Geminicoccus roseus DSM 18922: one gene and its partner. The protein of the gene in region 2 interacts with the protein of the main gene of each other region in a pairwise test. Links are inferred from orthologs where the notes say so. Each region holds a gene or a part of one and is shown on either strand. Other genes may lie near its edges.

The links.
Region 1: the proteins of nusG (region 2) and rho interact in binary tests that used the Escherichia coli proteins (3 or more experiments, as listed by UniProt). The link is inferred for Geminicoccus roseus DSM 18922 from one-to-one orthologs.

Annotation. Positions count from the first base shown.
Region 1 is NZ_KE386572.1:1,495,848-1,505,841, forward strand. Bases 5,002-7,866 are described here. They hold rho (transcription termination factor Rho), read right to left. Parts: upstream 7,126-7,866; coding sequence 5,878-7,125; downstream 5,002-5,877. Other genes in these bases: GEMRO_RS0108230 (efflux RND transporter periplasmic adaptor subunit), read right to left, coding at 5,002-5,777. In the rest of the region: GEMRO_RS0108215 (hypothetical protein), read right to left, coding at 1-247; GEMRO_RS28455 (FAD-dependent monooxygenase), read left to right, coding at 350-1,516; GEMRO_RS0108225 (efflux RND transporter permease subunit), read right to left, coding at 1,520-4,609; more of GEMRO_RS0108230, read right to left, coding at 4,620-5,001; protoporphyrinogen oxidase HemJ, read right to left, coding at 7,938-8,369; hemE (uroporphyrinogen decarboxylase), read right to left, coding at 8,529-9,590. UniProt on the Escherichia coli protein: Facilitates transcription termination by a mechanism that involves Rho binding to the nascent RNA, activation of Rho's RNA-dependent ATPase activity, and release of the mRNA from the DNA template.
Region 2 is NZ_KE386572.1:3,139,271-3,143,272, reverse strand. Bases 1,029-4,002 are described here. They hold nusG (transcription termination/antitermination protein NusG), read right to left. Parts: upstream 2,794-4,002; coding sequence 2,263-2,793; downstream 1,029-2,262. Other genes in these bases: tuf (elongation factor Tu), read right to left, coding at 3,304-4,002; secE (preprotein translocase subunit SecE), read right to left, coding at 2,793-2,942; rplK (50S ribosomal protein L11), read right to left, coding at 1,751-2,182; rplA (50S ribosomal protein L1), read right to left, coding at 1,055-1,747. Outside these bases: rplL (50S ribosomal protein L7/L12), read right to left, coding at 1-247; rplJ (50S ribosomal protein L10), read right to left, coding at 339-848. UniProt on the Escherichia coli protein: Part of the processive rRNA transcription and antitermination complex (rrnTAC). The complex forms an RNA-chaperone ring around the RNA exit tunnel of RNA polymerase (RNAP).

The DNA of each region.
Region 1 (9,994 bases), 1.6 Mb from region 2 along the record:
CGCTGTTGTCCTCGGTGCTTTCCTCGAACGACCAGCCGGCCGGCGCCGGCGGAAAGCCTTCTCGGTACTTCTCGGCAAGCTGCGACCGGATGTCCTGGATCGCGAACTGAAGCTCGCTGATCGCTCCGGCGAGATCACCTTCTTCGTAGTACTGCTTGCCTAGGTCGAGCTGATCGGTGACCTGATCGGCGGACGCAGGCAGCGAGGCAGCGCACAACAAGGCGCCGGTGAGAGCGAAGACGCGCATGGTTTCTACCAGAATGACCCTGACCGGATCCGAGCTTAGACCGCTGTCCGGCGCCCCGTCGAGCGGCGGGCGTTTCCATGGTCCAGCCGCGGGAGCCGCCTCATGACCAGCTCGTGCGACATCATGGTGGTAGGCGGCGGCCATGCCGGCCTGCTCACCGCCATCGCCCTGCACGATTGCGGCCTCCAGGTGCAGGTGGTCGATCCGATGCCGGCGGCCGCCATTCGAGACGCCCCGGCGGATGGCCGCGCCCTGGCGCTGCTGGCCGGCAGCATCGCCCATCTGGAGAAGCTCGGCCTGTGGGACGAGCTGGCTCCTTATGGCGCGCCCATCCGCAAGGTCGAGGTGCTGGACGTCGGCAGCGCCGCCAAGGTCGGGTATCGCGAAGAGGATGCGCCGGCGCGCGGGCCGTTCGGCCAGGGGTTCGAGAACCGGGTCCTGCGCCGGATCCTGCTCGACCAGTTCCTGGAGCGCGCCGGCAAGGGCGGGCTGGTCACGGACCGGGTCCAGGCAATCTCCCGCGACGGCGACCGGATCAGCGTGCGCACCGAGACCGGCGAGAGCCTGGCGGCCCGGCTGCTGATCGGCGCGGATGGCCGCGGCTCCAAGGTGCGCAGCCTCGCCCGGATCGGGCTGCGTCGCTGGACCTACGGACATACGGCACTAGGCTTCATCGTCCGTCATACCACCGACAATGGCGGTGCCGTCCTGGAGCGGATGCGCCGGGGCGGACCGCTGGCGACCCTGCCCCTGCGTTCCGATCGCACCGGGATCACCTGGGTGGAGACCGACGAGCGCGCCCGGCAGCTCGCCGCCGGCCCCTCCGAAGCCCTGCTGGCCGAGCTGGCGGAGGCCCTGGACGATGCGCTGGGCAGGATGGAGCTCGACAGCCCGGTCGGCACCTGGCCCTTGTCCGGGCAGCATGCCGACCGCTACGTGGCGCCGCGCCTGGCGCTGGTCGGCGACGCCGCCCATGGGGTCCATCCGATCCACGCGCAGGGTTTCAACATGGGCGTGGCCGACGTGGCGTCGCTCGTGGGGCTGGTGCGCCGCCACAAGGGGGATCCGGGCTCGCCCGACGTCCTGCGCGCCTATGAGCGGGACCGGCGTGGCCCCAACACGCGCTCGATCTGGTTGACCGACGGGCTGGCCCGGCTGTTCTCCAACGAGCTGGTGCCAGTCGCGCAGGCCAGGGGTGCTGCCCTTACCCTGCTCGACCGCCTCACGCCCCTGCGCCGCCTCGCAATCCGGCGCGGGATGGGCGGCTGATCGTCACTCCGCCGGCTGCGGGTGGACGGCCTGCGGCTCGGCATGGCTCGGCCGGTGGCGGCGCGAGAGCAGCGTGTAGGCGACCGGCACCACGAACAGGGTGAAGAAGGTGCCGAGCGTCAGTCCGCCCACGATCACCCAGCCGATCGCCTGGCGGCTCTCCGCCCCAGCACCCTCCGCCAGGGCCAGCGGCACCGAGCCCAGCACCATGGCGCCGGTGGTCATCAGGATCGGGCGCAGGCGCAGCACCGACGCCTCCACCACCGCGTCCCGCAGCTCCCTGCCCCGCTCGCGCAGCTGGTTGGTGAACTCCACGATCAGGATGCCGTGCTTGGTGATCAGGCCCACCAGCGTCACCAGCCCGATCTGGCTGTAGACGTTGATCGAGCCGCCGGTGAGCTTGAGCGCCAGCAGCGCCCCGGTCATCGACAGGGGCACGGTGAGCATGATCACGAACGGGTCGATCCAGCTCTCGAACTGCGCCGCCAGCACCAGATAGATGAACGCCAGGGCGAGCAGGAAGGTCACGTACAGCCCGCCGGTCGCCTCGCGGAACTCGCGGGTCTCGCCGCTCAGGTCGTAGATCACCGTCTGCGGGATCCGCCCCTCGTCCTGCAGGCGCTCGAACGTGGCCTCCAGGAAGTCCAGCGCCTGCCCGGTGGTGAAGCCCGGCGCCAGGGTCGCGGTGATCGAGGCCGAGCGCAGCTTGTTGAAGTGGTTGAGCTCCTTGGGCGCCACCGTCTCCTGGCTGGTCACCAGGCTGGCCAGCGGGATCATCTGGCCGGAGCCGCCGCGCACGTAGATCTGCTCGAGGTCGCGCCGCGAGCTGCGGTCGGCGTCCTCGACCTGCACCACCACCTCGTACTGCTTGCCCTCGCGCTTGAACCGGGTGACCTGCCGGCCGCCCAGCATGGTTTCCACGGTGCGCCCGATCGTGTCGACGTCCAGGCCCATCAGGGCCGCCTTCTCGCGGTCGATCTCGAACTTGATCTGCGGCTTGTTGAGCTTAAGGTCGCTGTCGACGTTCACCAGGCGCGGCTCCTCCGCCTGGATCGCGCCGAGCATGGCCGTCACCGCCTCCTGCAGCACCTCATAGGGGCTGGAAGTCTGCAGCACGAACTCGATCGGCTTGTCGATCGGGCTCTGCCCAAGCGAGGGCGGGTTCACCGCGAACGCCAGCAGGGCCGGGATGCCGAACAGCTTCGGCCCCATGCCGGCCGCGATCTCCTGCTGGCTGACCGGCCGCTCCTCCCAGTCGACCAGGCCGACGAAACCCAGCCCCTGGGTCACCGCCGGGAACCCCACCACGGTGAAGAACCGGTCCATGTAGTCGGTACCGGAAAAGATCTTCTCCATCTCGCGCACGTAGCGGTCGGTGAAGTCGACCGTGCTGCCCTCGGGCGCGATGCCGATCGAGATGATGGTGCCGCGGTCCTCGCTGGGCGACAGCTCGGACGGCAGGGCGCGCAGGAGGAACCAGGCGGAGCCCGCCACCAGCAGGCCCGACAGGATCACCGCCGCCGGCACGGTCAGCACGAAGCGCAGGCTGCGCCGGTAGCCGTTGGTAAGCCCGACCAGCGCCCGCTCGATGACGCGGTACAGGACGTTGTGGCGCTCCTGGTGCTTGAGCAGCAGCGAGCACATCATCGGCGACAGGGTCAGGGCGATGAACCCGGACACCAGCACCGCGCAGGCCAGGCTCAGCGCGAACTCGATGAACAGCCGGCCGGTGCGCCCGGTCTGGAAGGCGATCGGCGCGTACACGGCCACCAGGGTGATCGTCATCGCGATGATCGCGAACTGGATCTCCTTGGCCCCCACCAGGGCCGCCTGGAACGGCTTCATGCCGTCCTCGACATGCCGGCTGATGTTCTCCAGCATCACGATGGCGTCGTCGACCACCAGGCCCACCGCCAGCACGAGGGCCAGGAGGGTCAGCGTGTTGATGGAGAAATCGAGCGCCCACATGAAGATGAAGGCGCCCACCAGCGAGACCGGGATCGTCACGATCGGCACCAGCGTCGCCCGGAAGCTGCGCAGGAACACGAAGATCACGATCACCACCAGGACGATCGCCTCGCCGATCGCCTCGAACACGTTGTCGATCGAGGTCGCGATGAAGATCGAGCTGTCGTAGGCGACATCGACCTTCATGCCGAGCGGCAGCGCCGTCTCGATCTGCGGCAGCGCCTTCTTGACCTCGGTGCTGACGTCGAGCGGGTTGGCGGTGGACTGCTTGATCACCCCGATCGCGACCGCCGGATTGCCGTTGAACCGGGCGATGATCCGCTCGTCGAGCGCGCCGATCTCGGCCCGGCCCACGTCCTTCAGCCGCACGAGATAGCCGCCGGTGTCGCGGATGATCAGGTCGTTGAACTGCTCAGGGGTGCGCAGGTCGGTCTCGGAGAGCACGGTGAACTCGCGGTCCAGCCCCTCGATCCGCCCGGCCGGCACCTCGACGTTCTGCTGGCGCAGGGCGGCTTCCACGTCCTGCGGGGTCAGGTTGAACGCGGCCAGGCGCAGCCGGTCCAGCCAGATCCGCATCGCCTGCTCGCGCTCGCCATAGATCTGGATCTCGGCCACGCCTGGCAGGTTCTGCAGCCGGTCCTTGACCACCCGGTCGGCGAAGTCGGTGACCTCCATGGCGTTGTGCCGGTCGGAGGCGAACGCCAGGTACATCACCGGCTGGCTGTCTGCCTCGACCTTGGCGATCACCGGCTCGTCGACCTCGTCGGGCAGGACGTCGCGCGCCCGGCCGACCCGGTCGCGCACGTCCGCGGCCGCGGCATCCGGGTCGCGGTTGATTCGGAAGCGGATGTTGACCTGGGATTCCTCGGGCCGGCTGATCGAGGTCATCACGTCGATGCCCTCGATCCCGGCCAGGCTCTCCTCCAGGGTGCGGGTGACCTGGCTCTCGATGATCTCCGAGGAGGCGCCCTTGTAGGTGGTCGATACCGAGACCACCGGCTCGTCGATCTTGGGGTACTCGCGCACGGTCAGGCGCGAATAGGCCATGAGGCCGATCAGCAGGATCACCAGGCTCATCACTGTGGCGAACACCGGCCGGCGGATCGAGATGTCGGACAGCGACATGACCGTCTCCTCAGCCCGCGGCGGCGGCGGGTTCCTGCTCGGCGCCCGCCTCGCCGGCGGGCGGCGAGGCCTGGCCCTCGCCCGGCGACGGCACCACTTGGACGGGCGAGCCGTCGCCGATCTTGAGCACGCCGGCGGTCACCACCCGGTCCCCGGCCTCCAGGCCCTCCACGACCTCCACCAGGCCCGGCTGGCGCAGCCCCAGCCGCACCGGCTGCGACTTCGCCGTGGTCTTGCCCTCGCCGTCCTCGACCAGCTTGAACACCGTGGCCTGGTCGCCCATCGGCACGATCGCCGCCTCGTCGATCCAGATGGCGTCCTCCCGGCTGGCCAGGGTGAGCGTCACCCGGGCGAACAGGCCGGGCCGCAGGCGGTCATCCTCGTTCTGGACCACCGCCCGGACCACCAGCGAACGGCCGGCCTCGTCGATCTGCGGGTCGATCGCCGCGACCTCGCCCTGGAACTCCTGGTTGGGGAACGCGTCGACCTGAACCTCGATGGCCTGGCCGATCTGCACCGTCGGCAGGAACCGTTCGGGCACCCGGAAGTCGAGCTTGAGCGGGTCGATGTCCTCCAGGTTCACCAGCGGCGTGCCTGTCTCGACGAAGGCCCCGGGGCTGACCCGGCGCAGGCCGGCCCGGGCGTCGAACGGGGCCAGGAGGGTGCGCTTGGCGAGCCTGGCCTCGGCCAGCGCGATCTCCGCCGTGGCGGTGGCCAGCCGCGCCTTGGCCTGGTCCAGGGCTGCCTGGGAGACGTTGTTCCGCTCACGCAGGGTCTGCTGGCGCTCGTACTCCGACTGGGCCAGCTCCAGTTCGGCGCGGGCCTGTTCCAGCTCGGCCTCCTCGATGCTGCGGTCGAGCTCGATCAGCACCGTGCCCTTCCGGACACGCTGGCCCTCGTCGAAATTGATGTTGACGATGCGCCCGCTCACCTCGGGCTTGAGCAGCACCGATTCGGTGGAGCGCAACGAACCCACCGCGTCGGTGGTGGTCGCGGCCGGGGCGATCTTCACCTCGGCGGCTTCCACCGGCATGGCGAAGCCGGCCGGCGGGCCGCCCCCGCCGCCCTGGGCCGCCATCTGCGGCCGCATGACGAACCACCAGTACGCACCACCTGCACCGGCGGCGATCAGCAGCACGACCAGGATGGCCACGATATTGCGCAACACGTTCCCATATCCCTGCGGCTCGGAGCCGAAAGGCCGACTTCTACGTCGATCGGCCTTGCCGGAACACCGAGCTCCAGGGACGCGCTGCGCTGTCCCGCGGTCAGTTCATGGTGTTCCAAAAATCGTCGTTGGTTTTCGCGTGTTTCATCTTGTCGATCAAGAACTCGATCGCGTCGACCGTGCCCATCGGGCTGAGGATGCGGCGCAGCACCCACATCCGCTGCAGCGTGGCCCGGTCGACCAGCAGTTCTTCCTTGCGGGTACCGGACTTCTGCACGTCCATGGTCGGGAACACCCGCTTGTCGGCGATCCGGCGGTCCAGCACGATCTCGGAATTGCCCGTGCCCTTGAACTCCTCGAAGATCACCTCGTCCATGCGCGAGCCGGTGTCGATCAGCGCGGTGGCGATGATGGTGAGCGAGCCGCCCGCCTCGATGTTGCGCGCCGCACCGAAGAAGCGCTTGGGCCGCTGCAGGGCGTTGGCGTCCACGCCGCCGGTCAGCACCTTGCCCGACGAGGGCACCACCGTGTTGTAGGCGCGCGCCAGGCGGGTGATCGAGTCCAGGAGGATCACCACGTCCTTGCCCATCTCGACCAGCCGCTTGGCCTTCTCGATCACCATCTCGGCGACCTGGACGTGGCGCGTGGCCGGCTCGTCGAAGGTCGAGGACACCACCTCGCCGCGCACGGTGCGCTGCATGTCGGTGACTTCCTCGGGCCGCTCGTCGATCAGCAGGACGATCAGGAACACCTCGGGATGGTTGGCCATGATCGCGTGCGCGATGTTCTGCATCAGCACGGTCTTGCCGACACGCGGCGGGGCAACGATCAGGCCGCGCTGCCCTTTGCCGAGCGGCGTGGTCATGTCGATGATCCGGGTGCTCATGTCCTTCTGCCCGACGATCTCGAGCTTCATCTTCTCGGTCGGGTAGTAGGGCGTGAGGTTCTCGAAGTGCACCCGGTGGCGCGCCTTCTCCGGCTCCTCGAAATTGATGGTGTTGGCGCGCAGCAGCGCGAAATAGCGCTCGCCCTCCTTGGGCGCCCGCACCAGGCCGTGCACCACGTCGCCGGTGCGCAGGCCGAAGCGGCGGATCTGCGACGGCGACACGTACACGTCGTCCGGGCCGGCCACGTAGTTCACGTCCGGCGAGCGCAGGAAGCCGAAGCCGTCCTGCAGGATCTCGATCACGCCCTCGCCGGTGATCGCCATGTCCGTTTCGGCCAGGCGCTTGAGCACGGCGAAGATCAGGTCGCCCTTCTTGAGCGCGCTCGGCTGGTCGATGCCGAGTTCCTCGGCATAGGTCAGCAGTTCGGCCGGGGAGCGGCGCTTCAGCTCGGTCAGGTTGATGGTCGGGCGGTTGACGTCGGCGGCGATCTCCGCCGCGGCCAGCTCCTCCTCCTCGCGTACCCGGGGCAGGCCGTCATGCCGGCCGCCGCCGCGGCGCTGCTCGAAATGGCGCTGGCGGCCGTCGTCGCGGTCGCGACGGAACTCGTTGCGGCCGCGATCGAACCCGCCTCGCCCGTCCTGGCGATCCCGGAACTCGCGCGGCTCCCGGTAGTCGCCGCGCGGCTCGTGGCGCTGCCGCTCCGGGCGCGGGCCGCGCTCCGGCCGGTCCTGCTGGCCCCGGTCCTGCTGGGGACGCTCGTTCTGGCGCTCGCGGCGCTCGCCCCGCTCCTCGCCGCGATCCGGCCGCTCGGCGCGGACCTGCGGCGGTGCCGCGTCGCCGGGCTCCTCGCCGGGCATCGGCGGGATGGTCACGTCCGGCTGAGGCGCCACCGACGGATCGCTCTGCTCCGCCCGGGCCGGGACCTCGGCGGACGCCTCGCTCGATGGGCCGGCCGGGGCCTCGGCGGCCTCGCGCGGCGCCTCGCCACGCGGGGTGCGGGCCCGGCGGGCCGGCCGCTCGCGCGGTGTCTCGTCGGCCGAGCTGTCGAGGCCCAGTGCCCGCTGCAGGCCGGCGGTGTCGGAACCGGAATCGTCATCGCCGCCGAGAGGCAGCTCCGCGGCTTCCGCGTCCTTGGCCCGTTCGCTGCGGGTGCGCGTACGCCTGCGCCTGGCACCGGTGGGCTTGGTCGGGCCGTCGGTGGTTTCGGGCGAGGGCGTGATGGGATCGATCGTATCGTCGGACAAGATGGCTCTCGCGGAATGAACTCGAGAAATCAGAAGGGCTTGAGGATCACGAGGAGAACAATGCCGACGAAGAGCAACGTCGGCACCTCGTTGATCACCCGGTAGAATCGGGCGGGCTTGGGTCGCTCGTCCCGGGCGAACTTCTTCACATGGGCCGCCAGCACACCGTGGCAGCCGGCCATGAAGAAGACCAAGAGCAGTTTCGCATGCAGCCAGCCATCACCCAGCTGGTTCTGCAGGTAGGCGAGCCACAGGCCGAAGACGATGGTCAAGATCATGGCAGGGGTGGCAATTCCCTTGAGGAGGCGCCGCTCCATGATCTTGAACGTCTCCGACGAATCGCCGCCGGCGACTTTGTCGGCATGATACACCATCAGGCGTGGCAGATACCACATCGCCGCCATCCATGCGGCGAATGCCATGATGTGTAGGGATTTCAGCCAGAGCGACCAGTCGCTCAACCGGACCTCGCGTGCGCTTCTGATCGTACGATCCTGTCGGGTCCTGGGCAGAACCGTCCGAGCGTCGATGTAGGCGGGAAGTTTTCAGGGGACGGTAGGAGTACCGCCCGCGATTGATGACCCATCCCGCCAGGGATTTCAAGGCTGGCAAGCAGGTTTTTACGCTGGCACCCGCCGCAGCTCGTCGCAGAGCCGCTGTACCTCGCCCGGATCGGTCTGCTGCAGCACCCCGTGGCCCAGGTTGAAGATCCAGGGACGTCCCCGGGTCGCCGCCCGCAGCCGCTCCAGCCGCTCCAGCATCGGCGCACCGCCGGCCACCAGGTCGACCGGGTCGAGATTGCCCTGCAGGCACAGGCTCGGCGGCAAGAGGCGCACCGCCTCGCCCATCGGCACCGCGGTATCCAGGCCGATGGCCCGGGCCTCCACCTGCCGGGCGACATGGCCCAGCGACAGGCCGACGCCCCGGGGGAAGTGGATCACCGGCACGGCGGGATGGCGGGCACGCAGCTCGGCGATGATCCGGCGGACCGGGCGGACGCACCACAGCTCCAGCTGGTCCTCCGGCAGGGCTCCCGCCCAGCTGTCGAACAGCTGCAGCACCTCGGCCCCGGCCTGCACCTGCCGGTCCAGGAAGGCCACCACCGCGTCCGCCAGCAGGTCGATCAGCCGGGCGAACAGCTCGGGCTCCCTCCGGGCCAGGGTCCGCGCCGCGGCGAAGTCCTTGGAGCCGCCCCCCTCCACCACATAGGCCGCCAGGGTCCAGGGCGCCCCGGCGAACCCGATCAGCGCGGTCTGTGCCGGTAACTCCGCCCTCAGCCGAGTCAGCGTCGCATAAACCGGACTCAGGTGATCGTGCAGGCGTTCCAGGCTCAGTTGATCCAGCGCCTGAGCGGTCCTGATCGGCTCCAGGACCGGTCCCTCGCCCTGCTGGAAGGCGACCTTCACCCCGATCGCGTCCGGCACCACCAGGATGTCCGAGAACAGGATCGCCGCATCCATCCCATAGCGCCGGATCGGCTGGAGGGTGACCTCGACCGCAAGGTCCGGATTATAGCACAAGGAGAGAAAGTCGGGGACTTCCTTCCTTATCGCGCGATATTCCGGAAGGTAACGGCCGGCCTGCCGCATGAGCCAGAACGGGGCACGCTCGACGCTGCGTCCCTGAAGGGCGCGAAGCAGGAGCTTGTCGTCCGTCGCGACCGCCGAGCGGGAATTCTCCACAGGCGTATCATTTCCTATGAATCTTATCTTTCGTGATTCGAACAGATAAGAACAGGTGGTGGTGGTGGTGATAGGGCCCCTGCGAAGCGGGGATGCATTCTTGTCCCGCAGGGATCCCCCCGGTCCTGCCCAGGCTACACGGCTTGGGCGGTTCCTGGGAATAGGTGCGTGGACATCTCCTGAAAAGCCAGGATCTTCCGTGACTTGGCGCGGGAGAACGAAGATGTGGAACTTGGGGACGATCCGGGGCTATCGTCGGGAGGCCGCGTGAAGGCCGTCGAAGCTTTCCCCATGGGTGTCGAAGGCCAGGAGATCGGTGGATGGACGACCTGAGACGGGATGAACGAATCGCCCTGGCGGCCGCCGGTGATTCTGTCCACTGTTCGTCCACAGGCGAAAAACCG
Region 2 (4,002 bases):
TGGTGATCGCACGGACCTCTTTGATCACGTTGATCTTCTGGGCGCCAGCGCTGGCCAGGATCACGTCGAACTCGGTCTGCTCCTCGGCCGGGGCAGCGGCAGCGGCAGCACCGCCACCCGCGGCGACGGCGGCGACCGGCGCAGCGGCCGAGACGCCCCACTTCTCCTCGAGGAGCTTCGCCAGCTCGGCAGCCTCGATAACGGTCAGGCTCGACAGGTCTTCGACGATCTGATGCAGGTTCGCCATAACGACATCCACTCCACTACACTCACGCGTGGCCATCCGAGGCCACAATGTTCATTGCAGGTCCGCCAGGACCTTGGATCGCTTCGAGCGGTCAGCCCTGATCGCTCTTTGCCCGAAGCAGACGGGCGAGCTGGCCGCCCGGCGCCTGCAACACACCGACGAGACGGGACGCCGGGGTATTGATGATCGCGATGAGCTTCGCCCGGAGGTCGTCCAGGGACGGCAGCTCGGCCAGCGCCTTGACCTGATCGGCCGAAAGAATCGATCCGGACAGGCCGCCGCCTACGATCTGAAGCTTCTCGTTCTTCTTGGCGTACTCGACCGCCACCTTGGCAGCCGTCACCGGATCACGCGAATACGCGATCGCGGTGGGACCCTTGAAGAGCGGGACCAGGCCCGAGAAGCCGGTTTCCGCAAGGGCGCGGACCGTCAGCCGGTTCTTGGTCACCTTGAAGGACGCACCCTGCTGCCGCATCTGCGACCGCAGCTGGGTGACTTCCGGCACGGTCAGGCCACGATACTGCGTGACCACGACCACACCGGTCTCATTGAATACAGCGTTCAGGTCTGAAATGACCTGCGCTTTCTCAGCTCGAAGCACCAGAGCCTCCGATGCACTTGGTCTGGACGACCCCTCAGGTCATCAAGACCGGGCCCGTTGTCTCAAAGGCGTGACGCAATCGCACGCCAAACGGCACCGTCATTCCGACGACGGCGCTGACGAGCCAGACAGTGCGTCTTGCAAGACGCGGCAACATAAGCCGCCGTCGCCAGATTGCAAGAGGCCATGTCGGCCCGGCAGGACCGTTATTCGAGGATTCCGCCGACCTCGAGCTTCACGCCCGGCCCCTGCGTGGAGCTCAGATGCGCGCGCTTGAGGTAGGTCCCCTTCGCTCCGCTCGGCCGCGCCTTGCTGACCGCATCCACGATCGCCCGGACATTGTCGACCAGCTGCTCGACGGCAAAGCTGGCCTTGCCCACGCCCGCGTGGATGATGCCGGCCTTCTCGACCCGGAACTGCACCTGGCCGCCCTTGGCGTCCTTGACCGCCTGGGTCACGTTGGGCGTGACCGTGCCGAGCTTGGGGTTCGGCATCAGGCCACGGGGACCGAGCACCCGGCCCAGCCGGCCGACGATGCCCATCATGTCCGGGGTCGCGATGCAGCGGTCGAAGTCGATCTGGCCGCCCTGGATCGCCTCGGCGAGGTCGTCGGCACCGACGATGTCGGCGCCGGCGGCCGTGGCCTCCTCGGCCTTGTCGCCCTTGGCGAACACCGCGACGCGCAGCGTCTTGCCGGTGCCGTGCGGCAGGTTGACCGTGCCGCGGACCATCTGGTCGGCATGGCGCGGATCAACGCCGAGGTTCATCGAGATCTCGACGGTCTCGTCGAACTTCGCCGTCGCGTTGCTCTTCACCAGGTCGACCGCCTCGTTGAGGCCGTACAGCTTGGTGGCGTCGACGCTGCCGGCAGCCTTCTTGAGGCGCTTGCCCTTCGCCATGTCTTACTCCGCCACCGCTAGGCCCATGGACCGCGCGGAGCCGACGATCATCTTGGTCGCGGCGTCGAGGTCGTGGGCGTTGAGGTCCTTCATCTTCTTCTCGGCGATCTCGCGGCACTGGGCCACGGTCACCGAACCGGCCGTCGAACCACGGCCCGGCGTCTTGCTCGCCGAGGTGATGTTCGCCGCCCGCTTCAGGAAGAAGGACACAGGGGGAGTCTTGATGATGAACGTGAAGGTGCGATCGCCGTACGCGGTGATGATCACCGGGAGCGGGGTGCCGACCTCGACATTCTGCGTCTCTGCATTGAACTTCTTGCAGAAGTCCATGATGTTCAGGCCGCGCTGACCCAGAGCCGGGCCGATCGGCGGGCTCGGGTTCGCTTTGCCTGCGGGTACCTGCAGCTTGATGTACCCGGTGATTTTCTTCGCCAACCTTTCACTCCTGTCTCAGAAGCTTAGCGGTACCGACGCCCAGGCTCACCAGCCCCGGGCTCCCGCACGTCCGACGCAGGTCAGACCTTCTCGACCTGCCCGAACTCCAGATCGACCGGGGTAGCCCGGCCGAAGATCGAAACGGAGACCTTGAGACGCTGCTTCGTCTCGTCGACCTCCTCGACCGTTCCGTTGAACGAGGCGAACGGTCCGTCCGCCACGCGAATCTGCTCGCCGATCTCGAACGACACCGTGGACTTGGGGTGCTCGGTGCCTTCCTGGATCTGCTGGTGGATCCGCAGGGCCTCGGCTTCCGGGATCGCCTGCGGCTTGCCGCCGCCGCCCAGGAAGCCGGTCACCTTCGGGATGTTGCGCACCAGCGACCAGGTCTCGTCGTTGAGGTCCATCTTCACGAGCACGTAGCCCGGGAAGAACTTGCGCTCCGACGGGACCTTCTTGCCGCGCTTGACCTCGATCACCTCTTCCATCGGGACGAGGATCTCTTCAAAGGCCTCGCTCAGCCCCTTCTGGCCACCCTGCTCCAGGATCGCCTCACGGACCTTCTTCTCGAAGCCCGAGTAGACGTGGATGATGTACCATTTCTTCGACATCAGACCCCCAGGCCGAGGATCAGACGGATCGCGTACGAGATGATCTGATCGACGAGGAAGAAGAAGATCGCGGCGGCAGCCGACATCGCAAGCACGCTCGCGGTCGTATAGAGGGTCTCCTTGCGCGACGGCCAGGTGACCCTGGACATCTCCTGGCGCACTTCCCGCAGGAATTGCGCGGGCGATACTCTCACCATCCGTCGTCGGATCCCGTTCGATTCTCAAAGGTGCTGGCAGGAGCGGAGGGGCTCGAACCCCCAACCCCCGGTTTTGGAGACCGGTGCTCTACCAATTGAGCTACGCTCCTGCATCACCTCTCGCCGCATCCCGGCCACGCGAAGGCGGCAGGATCGCAGCGAAGGGTACGCCCGCCGTTCCCAGCCTGCGTGGGGGTGGCTTCTAGCGGCAACCCGCACGCACCGCAAGCGGCGGAACGCACATCATCACGACTTCGTCGATTTTCCGTCGCTGCCGGGGCCGCGCGCGGCCCCGGAGCCCTTTGCCGAGAGCTTACTGAATGACTTCGGCGACGACGCCGGCGCCGACGGTGCGGCCGCCCTCGCGGATCGCGAAGCGCAGGCCCTGCTCCATGGCGATGGGCGCGATCAGCGTCACCACCATCGTCACGTTGTCGCCCGGCATCACCATCTCGGTGCCCGCCGGCAGTTCCACCGACCCGGTCACGTCCGTGGTCCGGAAGTAGAACTGCGGGCGGTAGTTGCCGAAGAACGGCGTGTGCCGGCCGCCCTCTTCCTTGGTCAGCACATAGGTCTCGGCGGTGAACTTGGTGTGCGGCGTGATCGAGCCCGGCTTGCACAGCACCTGGCCGCGCTCCACGTCGTCCCGCTTGGTGCCGCGCAGCAGCACGCCGACATTGTCGCCAGCCTCGCCACGGTCCAGCAGCTTGCGGAACATCTCCACGCCGGTGCAGGTCGTCTTGGTCGTCGGCTTGATGCCCACGATCTCGACTTCCTCGCCGACCTTCACCACCCCGCGCTCCACGCGCCCGGTCACCACCGTGCCGCGGCCCGAGATCGAGAACACGTCCTCGATCGGCATCAGGAACGGCTTGTCCACCGCCCGCTCCGGCTGCGGAATGTACTCGTCCACCGCCTTCATCAGCGCCAGGATCTGCTCGCGGCCGATCGCGTCGTCCTTGCCTTCCAGCGCCGCCAGCGCCGAACCCTTGATGATCGGGATGTCGTCGCC